Regions from separate parts of the Maridesulfovibrio gilichinskyi genome, predicted to be linked through region 2. Evidence: predicted binding sites of a transcription regulator. Region 2 holds the regulator's gene; each other region holds the start of a gene.
The links. Region 2 encodes sigma-54, which starts transcription at its own class of promoters, with help from an activator protein. Its sites were predicted from a motif close to CTGGCACGGNNNNTGCTT; they were not measured.
Positions count from the first base shown of each region.

Region 1: B9N78_RS05070 (NifB/NifX family molybdenum-iron cluster-binding protein) is a predicted target of sigma-54. The motif match lies at 2,359-2,376, and genes of this name have one in related genera.
Region 3: B9N78_RS15565 (ammonium transporter) is a predicted target of sigma-54. The motif match lies at 1,831-1,848, and genes of this name have one in related genera.
Region 4: flgB (flagellar basal body rod protein FlgB) is a predicted target of sigma-54. The motif match lies at 2,166-2,183, and genes of this name have one in related genera.

Region 1 covers NZ_FWZU01000002.1:22,690-26,054, forward strand. The annotation lists gene B9N78_RS05055 (ABC transporter substrate-binding protein) at 1-16, shown strand, start outside; gene B9N78_RS05060 (iron-sulfur cluster carrier protein MrpORP) at 123-1,376, opposite strand; gene B9N78_RS05065 (NifB/NifX family molybdenum-iron cluster-binding protein) at 1,544-1,903, opposite strand; gene B9N78_RS05070 (NifB/NifX family molybdenum-iron cluster-binding protein) at 1,905-2,243, opposite strand; gene B9N78_RS05075 (sigma-54 interaction domain-containing protein) at 2,479-3,365, opposite strand, start outside.
Region 2 covers NZ_FWZU01000008.1:62,283-65,647, reverse strand. The annotation lists gene B9N78_RS17495 (PTS sugar transporter subunit IIA) at 1-389, opposite strand, end outside; gene hpf (ribosome hibernation-promoting factor, HPF/YfiA family) at 393-935, opposite strand; gene rpoN (RNA polymerase factor sigma-54) at 983-2,398, opposite strand; gene lptB (LPS export ABC transporter ATP-binding protein) at 2,771-3,365, opposite strand, start outside.
Region 3 covers NZ_FWZU01000005.1:369,496-372,860, reverse strand. The annotation lists gene B9N78_RS15575 ([protein-PII] uridylyltransferase family protein) at 1-140, opposite strand, end outside; gene B9N78_RS15570 (P-II family nitrogen regulator) at 140-478, opposite strand; gene B9N78_RS15565 (ammonium transporter) at 499-1,701, opposite strand; gene B9N78_RS15560 (metal ABC transporter solute-binding protein, Zn/Mn family) at 2,130-3,011, shown strand; gene B9N78_RS15555 (hypothetical protein) at 3,195-3,365, opposite strand, start outside.
Region 4 covers NZ_FWZU01000002.1:612,165-615,529, forward strand. The annotation lists gene fliF (flagellar basal-body MS-ring/collar protein FliF) at 1-712, opposite strand, end outside; gene fliE (flagellar hook-basal body complex protein FliE) at 837-1,163, opposite strand; gene flgC (flagellar basal body rod protein FlgC) at 1,239-1,679, opposite strand; gene flgB (flagellar basal body rod protein FlgB) at 1,679-2,089, opposite strand; gene B9N78_RS07685 (tetratricopeptide repeat protein) at 2,403-2,957, shown strand; gene B9N78_RS07690 (IMP cyclohydrolase) at 3,127-3,365, shown strand, end outside.

The sequences.
Region 1 (3,365 bases), on a different contig from region 2:
TATTTTTACGAAGTAATTAGTTTTTTGAAAAAAAAAGTTGATGGCCCGTATAAGATGAGTTCTACGGGCCATCAATACTTAAGGAGTAGGAAGGCGATATACTTTGTACTAACTAAAGTATCTTAGTGATCGCAGGTGTTTTGTCCGGTAACAAGGGTACCTGCGAGATAATTGGCAACAACATTTTCAGGAGCTTCTGCCGGAGAACCGACAATTACTCTGACGCCTGCATCAGTGAACATGGTCTGCGCTTTTGCACCCATTCCGCCGGCAAGTACGAGCTGAACATTTTGATCGGCAATCCACTGGGGAATAACACCCGGTTCATGAGGCGGAGGTGTTTCCATGTTGATGGAAACTACACCCTTGGTCAAAGTATCAACGTCAACAAGGGCAAATTGTTCGCAATGTCCAAAATGCATGCAGAGTTTTCCGCCTGCAACTGGAACAGCTATTCTTACCATGCCGTTTTTGCCTTTAAGTTCATCAAGAGAAGGCATTTTTAAATTTTCCTGCAATGATTCTGAAAGGTTCAGCATAGATTTGATGATTACACCTAATGCTTTGCCTGTCGGACCTTCATGGTCGACTCTGACAATCGGGTACCCTTCATCACCGGAGCGTCCGACTTCTGGATCCAGAGGAATCCTGCCGAGAAATTTTACGCCCATTTCTTTTGCAAGATCTTCACCGCCGCCGGTGTTGAAAATATTATGAATGCTGCCGCAGTCCGGGCAGACAAAACCACTCATGTTTTCAACAATTCCAAGAATCGGGTTGCCGACCTGTTTGCAAAAGTTAACTGAACGACGAACATCATCAATTGCAACACCTTGCGGAGTTGTAACGATTACAGCCTGAGCGTCAGGTCCGAGGGTCTGAAGAGCGGAAAGAGGTTCGTCACCTGTTCCGGGAGGGCAGTCTACAACGAGGAAATCAAGATCTCCCCATGCTACGTCCTGCACAAATTGCTTAATTAAACCGATTTTTACAGGTCCACGCCAGATAACTGGATCGTTTTTGCTCGGGAGCATAAATCCGAGAGACATTACCCAGAGATTTTTGCTGTACGAAATCGGTTCAATGATTTCGTGACCGATATGCGGTTTCTGATCTTCAAGACAAAGTAATCTCGGGATACTTGGACCATGAACGTCAACATCAAGCAAGCCTACTTGTTTACCGGCAAGAGAGAGAGCCACAGCAATGTTTGTTGCAACAGTGCTTTTACCGACTCCGCCTTTACCTGAGATAACAACAATTTTATGCTTAATTCTGGAAAGCGTTTTTTTGAGTTTCGCATCTTCAGGGCTGCAACCCTGAGATGAACATCCTGAACCGGAGGAAGAACAACTTCCGCAAGCGTGATCGCTCATATATAGTCTCCTGCCCCTTGGAAACGGGGGTTATGCTTTATCTTAAGACGCGTAAATAAACTGACGGCTTAAGTCTAAAATGTAATAAATATTAAGTTCAAAGTAAGACTCGTCCCGAGGATGTCAACATCCGGCGGAACGAGTCTGGTTGTACTTGTTTCGTCTTTCTACCAATGGCCCGGTTTGTCAGCGCCGGAAGCTTCTTCCAGTTTACCGCCTTTGTAGGCTGCAAAAGCCTCTTCAACCGTACCTCCTTCAATAAGGTACACTTTGATTTTGCCTTTATCCAGAGCAGTGAAAGCCTTAGGGCCGACATGTCCGGTAATGATGGATTTTGCGCCTGTTGCAGCAACATTTTGCGCTGCCTGAATTCCTGCTCCCTGCGGAGCTTCCAGATTCTGAGTGTTATCTACATATTCATGTGAGTTTGTATCTGTGTCTAAAACACAAAAGCCTTTGGCGCGTCCGAAACGTGGATCTACTGAGTCACTAAGATTCGGGCCTTGGCAGCTGATTGCAATTTTCATTTTATTTCTCCTTGAGCCGGTGGTTGGAATTAAGTTCTTTAAATTTTCTTTGGTGGCATCTGCCGTGTTGTCCGGTTCTTCCGGCACAACCGGGCATGATGAAATTTTCCAGCATATTCAGTCGGCATGCTTCGAGGATTTCATCAATTGTACCTCTTACCCATGGAACTACTTTAATTCCGGCATTTTCCAGAGCGTTCCGTGTGCAGCCGCAAATAGCACCGCATATGAGATATGTTGCCCCGCAGGTCAAAGTGGCGGATGTCCTGTCCTTTGGGTCTTTTGAGGGAAGGGGCAGGAGACCTGCGGGACAAATTTTATTGTCGATTAACTGGAACATTTTAAGTTCCGTTGCGTTGTCAAAAACAGAGGCTAACCTGTTTTCAAAACAAGCCAGGCAAAGCGTTTTTGCGGGATTTATATTGCGTTCTCTGTTTCCTCTCATACCCGCTACAAAGCATTGGACGTGCCTGTTTGAAATAGTCTTGCTATTATAGTATGTTGATGAGAATAAAGTGGGTAGGACTTTAGAACAAAAGGCTTTTTATGCGTCTGAAAATAAAAAATAGGGCTAGTTATGCGCCTGTTTCTTCGCAGCGGGCAATAGATCTGCGCAGAGTATCTTTGGAAATACCGAGTTCTCTGCAAGTAGCCATCTTTTTGCCGTTATTTCTTTCAAGAGCACGGCTGATTGCGAGACATTTAATTTCTTCAAGCGTCATCGCTTTATTTTCGTGCGAAAGATTGTTTTTTATCTGCGGCTGTAGATATTCCGGCAGGTGCTCAATTTGAATGAATCCTGAAGGGCAGAGGATAAAGGCGAATTCGAGAATATTTTCAAGTTCACGAACATTGCCGGGGTAGGGGTGGCGCATGAATATTTGCAAGGCGTCTTCGGAAATTCCGTCAATAGTTTTGCCTTGCAGTGCATTCAGTCTGTTTATGAAGTGGTTGATTAAAAGAGGGATATCTTCAGGACGCTGCTTAAGAGATGGAAGATTTAAGGTTACAACGTTCAGTCGGTAAAACAGGTCCTGACGGAATGTTCCATTCTCAACAAGTTCTGCTAAATTACGGTTGGTGGCAGCCACAATTCTAACGTTAGCATTAACGCTGGAGACAGCCCCAAGCGGTTCGAAGGTTTTTTCCTGAAGGACTCTGAGTAGTTTTACTTGAAGTTTAGGCGGCATGTCGCCTATTTCGTCAAGAAAAATAGTTCCGCCTGCGGCAAGTTCAAAACGTCCGGGTTTGTCTTTGCGGGCATCAGTAAAGGCTCCGGCCTTATATCCGAAAAGTTCTGATTCAAGCAGGTTGTCAGGCAGTGCTCCGCAGTTTACAGCAACAAAAGGTCCGTGTTTGCGGTCGCTTAAGTTGTGTATAGCTCTGGCAAAGAGTTCTTTTCCTGTACCGGATTCTCCAAGAAGCAGGACCGTAGCTTCACTTTTACTCACCTGCGGCATAA
Region 2 (3,365 bases):
CTAAAAGTTGCATCTTTAAGCTGTCTGGATATTTGAGCAAGTACTTTCAAATGAGTACCGGCGCCTTGATCAGGAGCCAGAACCATAAAGAAAATATGACATGGTTCACCGTCTAAAGCTTCAAAATCAATCCCGCTGCCGCTTCTACCGACAACTACAAAGATATCTTCAAGACAGTCCAATTTACCGTGGGGGATGGCAATGCCATCCCCTATACCGGTTGTTCCTAATTTTTCACGAGTCATAAGGACCTTGAGAGCGGTTTCAACATCTAGCTTAACACCTTTAGCATTAAGTACTGTCACCATTTCTCTCAGAACGCCTTCCTTATCAGAACTTTCAAGTTCAAAAAGGACCAGCTCCTTATCTAAATTATCATTTATTATCATCAATTAATATCCCGGATCAATCAACCCAAAGTCGCCATTCTTGCGACGGTAAATAACATTAACAGCTTCAGTATCTGCATTTCTGAAAACAAGGAATTCATGGTCGAGGGTCTGAAGCTGCATAGCGGCTTCCTCTACAGACATGGGCTTTGGCACAAACTGATCAGTTTCAACAATCGTAGGTTCAGACTTTTCGTCTTCCTCAGTTGTGAAGCTGATTACGTCCATACGCCCGGGGGCAGCTTCGATACGTCTGTGATCTCTCATCTTATCACGCATACGTCTAAGCTGAACTTCAAGCTTGGCAAGGACCAAATCTACAGTTGAATACATATCATCCGATGCTTCATATGCCGAGATATGAATATTATCGGAGCTGAAAATAACATCTGCAACGTGTCTGATCTTATCAACAGACAAGTTGACCTGCATTTCAGTATTATCAGGATTTGTTATAAACTTTTCAAGCTTAGTAAACCTGGTGTTCGCATATTCCTTCAAATGGTCAGACGGGTCAAAGTTCTTAAAAGTAAATGCAACATTCATATGAATCCTCCTTGAGTAAAGGGTGAATATGCTTTTCTACTGAACTGCTAGAATACCTGCTTCCTCTTGGATGAGGATTTAATTCCCATTGCAGTTCTGTATTTTGCTACAGTCCGTCTGGCGATGTTGACCTCAAGTTCAATCTTGAGCATCTCGGCTATTTTTTCATCACTCAGAGGTTTTTTACTATTTTCTTCGCCTATCAAAGACTTAATCAGAGCCTTAACAGATTCGGACCCGACTTGCGAACCGTCATCAAGTCCGAGAGCACTGTTAAAGAAAAATTTAAGCTCATAAATCCCATGCGGAGTCGACACATACTTGCTTGTCGTAATTCGGCTTACTGTAGATTCATGCATTTCAATATCTTCCGCCACCTCTTTAAGAATAAGCGGTTTGAGCTTTGATACTCCTTCCTGAAAAAAACCTCTTTGGAATCTGACTATTGATTCCAGAACCTTATAAAGAGTACGCTGCCGTTGGTAGAGACTCTTCATAAGCCACTGCGCTGAGCGCATCTTCTCCTGAAAATATTCTTTGTCTTCTCCCTTTGTCGAAGCCAGCGTTTCTACATAAAATGAATTCATCTGTAACTTTGGAAGACCGTCCTCGTTCAGGACTATAACAAAATCTCCGTCATATTCATATACATAAGCATCAGGACTGACATAGAAAGACTCTCCCCCAGAAAAACTTGAACCGGGAAGAGGATCAAGAGTTTGCATCAGGTCAATATAGCTCTTGAGATCTTCCATACTAAGCTTAAACTTTCGAGCAAGAGGCTTGTATCTATTCTTCTCTAAATCTTCTAAATGATCTCTAACCAGCGAAACAAGGATAGGGTCATCATCAAGACGCAGAACCTCTAGCTGAATAAGCAAACATTCCTGTGGGCTACGGGCTGCAACTCCGACAGGATCAAATCTTTGAATTCGGTTCAGAACCCTTTCAACATCTTCCATTTCGGCATGGCATGTCTCACAAATATCATCTAATTCAATTCGTAAAAACCCATTACTGCTTAAATTACCTATAATACACTCACCGACAACAAGCTCTTTCTCTGTAAAATTTGAAAGACACAGCTGCCACGATAAATGACCTTCAAGTGTGGTTGCCTTGGTCATCCGTGCTTCAAAAGACATCCCTTCGTCAAGAGACTCCGTTTCTTTAGTTCCGGCCTGCTTGGAAGTACTGGAAAATTCGCCGAGATAATTATCCCAGTCAGCCTCACGGGATATAGCAATATCTTCTGCCGTTGCGGTTCCTGCCTCAGTATCAGGGCTGTCAGTCCGTTCTAAAGCCTCAGCCTCTTCAAGTATAGGATTTTCAAGCAACTCCTGCTGAACAGTATCAAGCAGTTCTAATCGGGAGAGCTGCAACAATTTAATTGCCTGCTGCAACTGAGGAGTCATCACCAGCTGCTGCGAAAGCTTTAATTGTTGTCTAAGTTCCAGTCCCATATATTCCTGCCACCCTCTGATATGCTTAAGCAGTATCTTTTACATTATTCAGATCAATAAAATTGGCCTTCAACAAATTTTCAAAAAAAATGTTTTTCTTGTCGTTGAGCTTGATTTAAGTATGCCACACTAAGGAAGCTCATGCAAGAATTAGTACATATTTATCCGTAATTTCAGGACCTTTCAAATTTTAAAATTGTACATGAAAAAAGTGTACCAATGTTCTGCGTCAGTGTAAATCTACATTGGTAAATTTACTTAAATTGAGTGGGGGCTATAGCAAGAACCGATAAGATAAAATGGTCAGAATGCGCGCAAAATCTTCCGGCCAAAAGGGGGAATATGATCGTAAACAAAGCATGCAGCAAGAAATCAGAGACTGAAACTGTCTCCGAGGTATAAACGGCGTGCCTTGGAATTTTTTACAATGCTCGCCGGAGCACCGTTCAAAATTACGCGCCCTTCATATACCAAATAAGCCCGGTCACAGATACTTAATGTTTCTCTGACATTATGGTCTGAAATAAGAATTCCGAGTCCCATATCTTTGAGCGAAGAAATGATATCCTGAATTTCAATAACCGCGATAGGGTCAATCCCTGCAAACGGCTCATCAAGCAGAATGAATTTGGGATCATTAATAAGAGCCCTTGCAATCTCAAGACGGCGGCGCTCACCGCCGGAAAGGTAAAGAGCTTTCTGTTCTGCCAGCCGCAAAATTCCGAGCTGATCCAAAAGCTGATTCGCCCGCATAGGGATTGCTTTACCGGAAAGACCGGTATGCTCAATAATAATTTCCAGATTTTTACGAACTGAAAGCTTCTTAAATATAGAACTTTCCTGCGGAAGATAACTGATTCCATGCCTTGCTCTTTCATGCAGCGGCCAGCGGGTGATCTGATTTTTATTAAGATAAACATCGCCGGAAGTAGGCTTAACAACACCCACAAGCATATAGAAAGTGGTG
Region 3 (3,365 bases), on a different contig from region 2:
TCACTGAAATATCTGTCTACCAAGGCAGCCAAACGTTGTGAGAAATCATGCGGCATACTCTTAGAGCATGCCGCATGAAGAATATCTCTACCGGTACGAAGGTTTTGAGTCGCAGTCCCGAAACCTGACAAATTCGTCATTAAATAGCGTCCCGGCCAGTTTCTCCGGTCCTAATGCGCATTACTTCATCAACGGAAGTAACAAATATTTTCCCGTCACCGACCTTTCCCGTGAGCGCGGCGTCACGGATAGCTTCCATCACTTCAGGAACTCTTTCAGCTTCAACAACAATCTCAATCTTGGTTTTAACCAAGAAATCAACCTGATATTCAGCTCCGCGATAGACTTCTTTATGTCCGCCCTGACGGCCGAACCCTTTGACTTCGGTGACCGTCATACCTTTAAGGCCGAGTGCGGCAATAGCTTCTTTCACATCATCAACTTTAAACGGCCTGACTATAGCTTCTATTTTTTTCATAATTACTGCCCTCTTAAAATTTAGAACTGATAACCTGTTTCACTGTGTTCCGCGATATCAAGTCCGCTGGACTCAGCCTCTTCGTCAACACGAAGACCGCAAGTAGCATCAACTATTTTGAGAAGCACTAAGCTTACAACAAAGCAGTATCCCCAAGTGCATACTACAGACTCGATCTGAATCCAAAGCTGGGCCGGATTGCCGTAAAACATACCTTCAGCTCCGACACTTGCGAAAAGTCCGGTTGCAATGGCTCCCCATGTTCCGCCGATACCGTGAACACCGACAACATCTAGCGAGTCATCATACTTAAAGATTGATTTGAGTAAAATGCCGCCATAACAGATTATGCCGCCTCCGAATCCGATAATAATCGAAGCCATGGGGGTAACAAATCCGGCGGCAGGTGTAATAGCAACAAGTCCTGCGACAGCTCCGGACGCAGCTCCCAGAGTTGTAGGTTTGCCGCCATGAAAGGTTTCAACAAGCAGCCATCCGAGAAGCCCTGCGGCTGCTCCGAGATGAGTTGTTACAAAAGCATTTACGGCGATGCCGTTTGCAGCAAGAGCACTTCCGGCATTGAATCCGAACCAGCCGAACCATAAAATACCCGCTCCGAGCAGAGTCATAGGAAGATTATGCGGAATAAAGGACTGCTTTCCGTATCCTTTACGTTTCCCTATAACCAGACATGCTGCAAGTGCGGCGGCTCCTGAGCTCATATGAACAACAGCTCCTCCTGCAAAGTCCAGCGCACCCATTTTACTCATCCATCCGCCGCCCCATACCCAGTGGCACATAGGGGCATATACAAAAATTACCCACAATGAAGAAAATATAATCAGAGCCTTAAATTTCATGCGCCCTGCAAAAGCCCCTGTGATGAGTGCAGGCGTAATTACAGCAAACATCCCTTGAAAAACCATAAATAAAAGATGCGGCAGATTTGCTGCGGGGCTGTTTAAGGTATCAATCCCGACCCCGTTAAGCGCAAAAAAGTTAAGTCCGCCGATAAGTCCGCCGATATCCTCTCCGAAAGCAAGTGTGTAACCGATGACAGCCCATATGATTGAAACTAGTCCGAGCATTACAAAACTCTGCATAATGGTGCCCAAAACGTTTTTACTGCGCGCCATCCCCGCGTAAAAAAGCGCGAGCCCGGGCGTCATAAACATTACCAAGGCTGCACAAATAAGAATAAATGAAGTATCCGCTGCATTCATTTTCCACTACTCCCACTCATTGCGTTGTTTTACTATTTTTTACATTTATGTATTTTGATACACTCAAAAAACACATTATTTGCCATTTTTGAAAAAACTCCACCACAAAAAGTATATTTTAGATACACTAAGCACTCTCCGTGCCAAAAAAATACATTTTAGGACAGATTATACATATTTGAAATTTAATTATTATCAAAAATAGCAAATGCCGATAATATTCCACCAATAAAGCAAAACACAATATTCTTATAAAATTACACCATTATAATTACACCTATTGCTATAAAAACAATCAGAATTATTTTATACACGCCGGATGGGAAAAGTGTCATTATAACCCCGCATCGATTATAAGGAATGACATCAAACCACATGGTTGCAATTATACCGAAACTTTAAATTTCTATTTTTAAATGGAGAGACTTATGTCCACGCGCAAATTTAAATTCATATTTGCTATTTTACTTTTACTTGTTTCAACAGTTGCAGACGCAGCCCCGTTACAGGTTACTGTTTCTATTGTTCCGCAGGAGTTCTTTGTCAAAAAGATAGGAGGAGACTTAGTAGATGTGAATGTTATGGTCAGACCGGGCAGTAGTCCGGCGGTATACGAACCGCAGCCCAAACAGATGACCCAACTTAGCAATTCAGCTATTTATTTCGCCATAGGAGTCCCGTTTGAGCAGGCATGGCTGCCGAGATTTAAATCCGCAAACACAAATTTAGAGATTGTTCACTTAGACGAATCTGTCGTCAGACAGCCTATGCAGGAGCATATTCATGAAGGAGAAGAACATCACGACCATAGTGATAATTATATCGCAGATCCGCACATCTGGCTGGCTCCGCCTCTTGTAAGAATCATGTCCCTTCAAATCAGAGATTCACTGATAGCGGCCGACCCTCAGCACGAAGATATTTACAGGAAAAATTATTATAAATTTGCTGCGGAAATTGATGATCTGGACCATGAACTGATTAACATATTCAAAAACTCCTCAAAACCGCAAAGCTTTATGGTATACCACCCGTCGTGGGGATATTTTGCCAGAACCTACGGCTTAAAACAGATTCCGATTGAATTAGAAGGAAAGGAACCCAGCCCTAAAGAAATGGCCCAGATAATCGATTTTGCGCGCAATAATTCAGTTTCTGCCATATTCATCCAGCCGCAGTTCTCTAAAAAGAGTGCACAGGCAATAGCCTCTTCAATAGGAGCAAAGATACTGATAGCAGACCCTCTAGCGGCCAATTGGGATGAAAACTTAAGAGAAGCAGCTAAATCTTTTCTTGGAAACTCCCGGTAGTCAGGAAGAAAAAGGGAAAAGTTGTGATGAGACATTAATACAGACAAGCAAATGCAAAAACAAACTTGCTCAAAAAAAAAGTCCGAACCGGATTAACATAGATTAATTCCGGTTCGAACTTTAAATACAAAATTATTCGTAAAAAAACTTAAAACATCTTCAGGAGAGAATGTTTCGCTGTATCTAACAGCTGAGTATAGCTAGAAGAGTCAGCATAAAAGCAAATGGTCCGCGCAGTAAAGACGAGACCTTAACATAATGAGGCAATTCTGCTGAAAGCTTTGAGCGAAGAGCATTAAACTCTTTATTCATTTCGCGATATTCTTTTGATCTGAGAGATCTGGCCTGACGAGA
Region 4 (3,365 bases), on a different contig from region 2:
GAAGCTGGCTGGAGCTGATGTTTAAACCAAGTCCGCCATCCTCTTCCGGCTGATACAAAACCTGACCGCGCATATCTGTAATAGTAACATGCTCTTCTTTTAACCCTTCAACAGACATAATTACCAGATTCAGGACACCCTTAATCTGCTTGTCAGAAAGTTTTTCGCCGTCTTTGAGTTTTAAAACAACGGATGCTGAAGGAGCTGATTGTTCTTCAATGAATAAAGATTTAGCAGGAATTACCAGATGTACTCTGGCTCTTTCTACCTGAGGAAATTCGCTGATTGTTCTTGCAAGTTCACCTTGGAGAGCGCGCTGATAATTGATGCGCTGAATGAAGTCAGTCTGTCCGATTTGAACTTTGTCGAAAATTTCGTAACCGATTCCCTGACCGTGCATTGCCCCTTCACCTGCAATTTTAAGGCGCAGGTCATACACTCTGTCCGCAGGAACCATGATTGTGGCCCCGTTGTCCGTAATTTTATAAGGTTCTTTTGTTGATTGCAGAATGTCTACAACGCGGGAAGCATCTTCAGGATAAAGTTTAGTGTAAAGAACTTTATAGTCAGTCTGGTTGAGCCAGAAGACCATAAGAAGGAATGCGATTACAACAGAGGCTGCAAGACCTCCGATGAGAATCCGTTGGGAGACTGTGCGGTCGGACCAGAAACCTGTAAATTTAGCTAAGTATTCATTGATGAAGTTGGGCATAATCAAACTCCTAACGATTTTTCAAAAGGCAAGCAATAAGTGGTCCGACTTTATAAAAATTAATTATTATATATAGTTAAATGTTAAAATTTGGGTTGTGAAAACTGTTGTGACAAAAAAGTGTCTAGAAAGGCATTTTAAGAACTTCCTGATATGCGGTCATTATTTTGTTACGGACGGTGCTGGTCATGCTCATTGCCAATCCTGCTTTTTGTAGTGATATCATCAGTTCGTGGACATTTTGATTTTTGCCGGAAGCAAAATCTTCAATCATGGAATTTTTTTGAGTCTGCAGGTCGTTAACAGCACCCAAAGAAGACTTGAGTGTCGTTGAAAATGAATTTTCCTCAGGCTTTCCAGTCTTCATGACCGAGTCAAATTTCTTTTCAAATTTATTTTGGGTCTGAAGTGCGTTAGTGTAAGCTTGCATAGCTATGTTTTTGATGGCCATTTTCTCATTCTCCGTAATTTCTGAAATTAAATCTGTCGACTATCGTTGATATAAATTTGTGCTCAGTAAGAATTATCAGCCTTGACCGATTTTAAGAGCTTGATTGAACATTTTTTTTGCTGAATCAACTGACTGTGCATTCGCTTCGTAAGATCTGCTGATTGTGATCATGTTAACCATTTCTTCAATCACGTTGATGTCAGGGTATCTGACCATTCCTTTGTCATCGGCGTCAGGGTGGTTCGGTTCATATACTTTTTTAAACGGGCGTGTGTCGGCGACTATGCCTCTGATTGTTACACCGCGCAGTTGTTGATTCATTTCGCTGTTCATTGCTGTGTCAAACGGGGAGAGTAGAGGGGTAGACTCCATTGCAACACTTTTGCGACGGTAAGGTCCGCCTTCTGCGGTGCGCGTAGTTCTGGAGTTCGCCATATTCATGGATACGACGTTAAGGTACTCTCTTTGCGCCTTGAGCCCTGAAGCTCCCAGTTCAAGTGCTGTCATGAAGTTCATTATCTAGCTCCATCCTGAATAACTTTCTGCATTCCCTGGAAATTCTTGCTGATTATCTGGGTCAATGCATTGTAAGCCAAAGTATTTTTGGTCATTGTGACCATTTCTTTATCAATATCTACTGCGTTTTCACCGTGAACGACTCTCGGCTCAAAATTCGAAAGAGTCCTGCCGCTGAATTTGTTCGCTTCAAAATTAGCAGGAACATGCATTTTACTGGTTTTAGTCATTTTGCCTCTGGCATCTTTATTGAGAGCCTTTTGAAGGCTGTCTTCAAATTCCAGAGTCTTTTCCTTGTAGCCGGGGGTGTTAACGTTTGCCAAATTAGATGCGACAAGATTTTGACGCTGTAGTCGCAGATCCATAACCTTACCTGTTAACGCTATTTGGTCTTCAAAGAATCCTTTCATCTCTAGGTACTCCTGCAAAAAATTCCTGGTTCTTCCAAAGTGCGGAAGCCGATTACGGTATTAATTGTCTTGTGATAAGCAAAAGCCGTTCCAAATGCATAAAGTGTTTATATAGTTGCTTATTTTTAACTATATAAAGTTTTATACTTGCAAGAGCGTCGTAAAGCGGGCGGCTTTAAAACTTATATATATATTGATGCAGGTGGCATTTTTTGTCTTGGCACACCAGTTGCATAGTTTGTGGCAGGCCAATAATGGTCGAAAAAAAATGCCGTCACTCCAATAAAGGCGGTAAATATTTTCGGAGGGGATTATGAGTCATTTAGATTATGAAATTAACAAGGAACTCGGTGAGTGTTATCTGTTCATGGGCGAACTGGATAAAGCGGAAGATTACTACAAAAAAGCTGCCGGATCTAACGGTGTACATCCTGATCCTTATATCGGGCTTGCTACTATCGCGATTCAGCGTGGTGAGTATGATTCTGCCATGACGCTTTATAAAAAGGCGCATTCTGTTGAAGTTACCGATAAGAGTTTTGCCGGTATGGGACTCATTATGATGGAAACTGACAGAAAACTTGAAGCCTTTGCAAGTTTTTCTGAAGCCTTGATGATTAATCCGAGCAATATGGTTGCACTTTTCGGCATAATCAGAATTGGACACGAAGCTGAAATAGTTGACCAGGCAGTTCCATTTTTGGAAAACTATCTGGCAATTGATCCTAAAAAGCACGAAGTCCGCTACTCTCTTGCCGGTTGTTTCATTTGTATGGACAAGAAAGCAGAAGCTATTGAACAGCTCGAAATGATTCTTGAAATGGATCCTGCAAATGTTGAAGCAAAGGAACTGCTGGAGCAGATTTAAGCTCTGCGGCACCTTTCCATAAAGATGACTCCCCTCCAGGTTGGTCCCGTTCTTAAGTTAATGATAATTTAAGAACGGGAGCCGATACTGATAAAATGTAGAAGCGGGAGCTTGCCTTTGGATGATAAATCCGGCACAACTCCACAAAAACAATAGCGGGAGAAGTGTTATGGATATGTTGCCTATAAAGCGCGGAATACTCAGTGTTACTGATAAATCCGGACTTGCAGAATTTGCGTCTGAACTGGCTGGTTTCGGTGTAGAACTTATAAGCACCGGTGGAACCAGAAAAGCTCTTCAGAGTGCTGGACTTACTGTTAAATCCGTAAGTGAAGTTACCGGTTTTCCTGAAATAATGGGCGGACGCGTCAAAACTTTGCATCCTAATGTGCATGGTGGAGTGCTTGC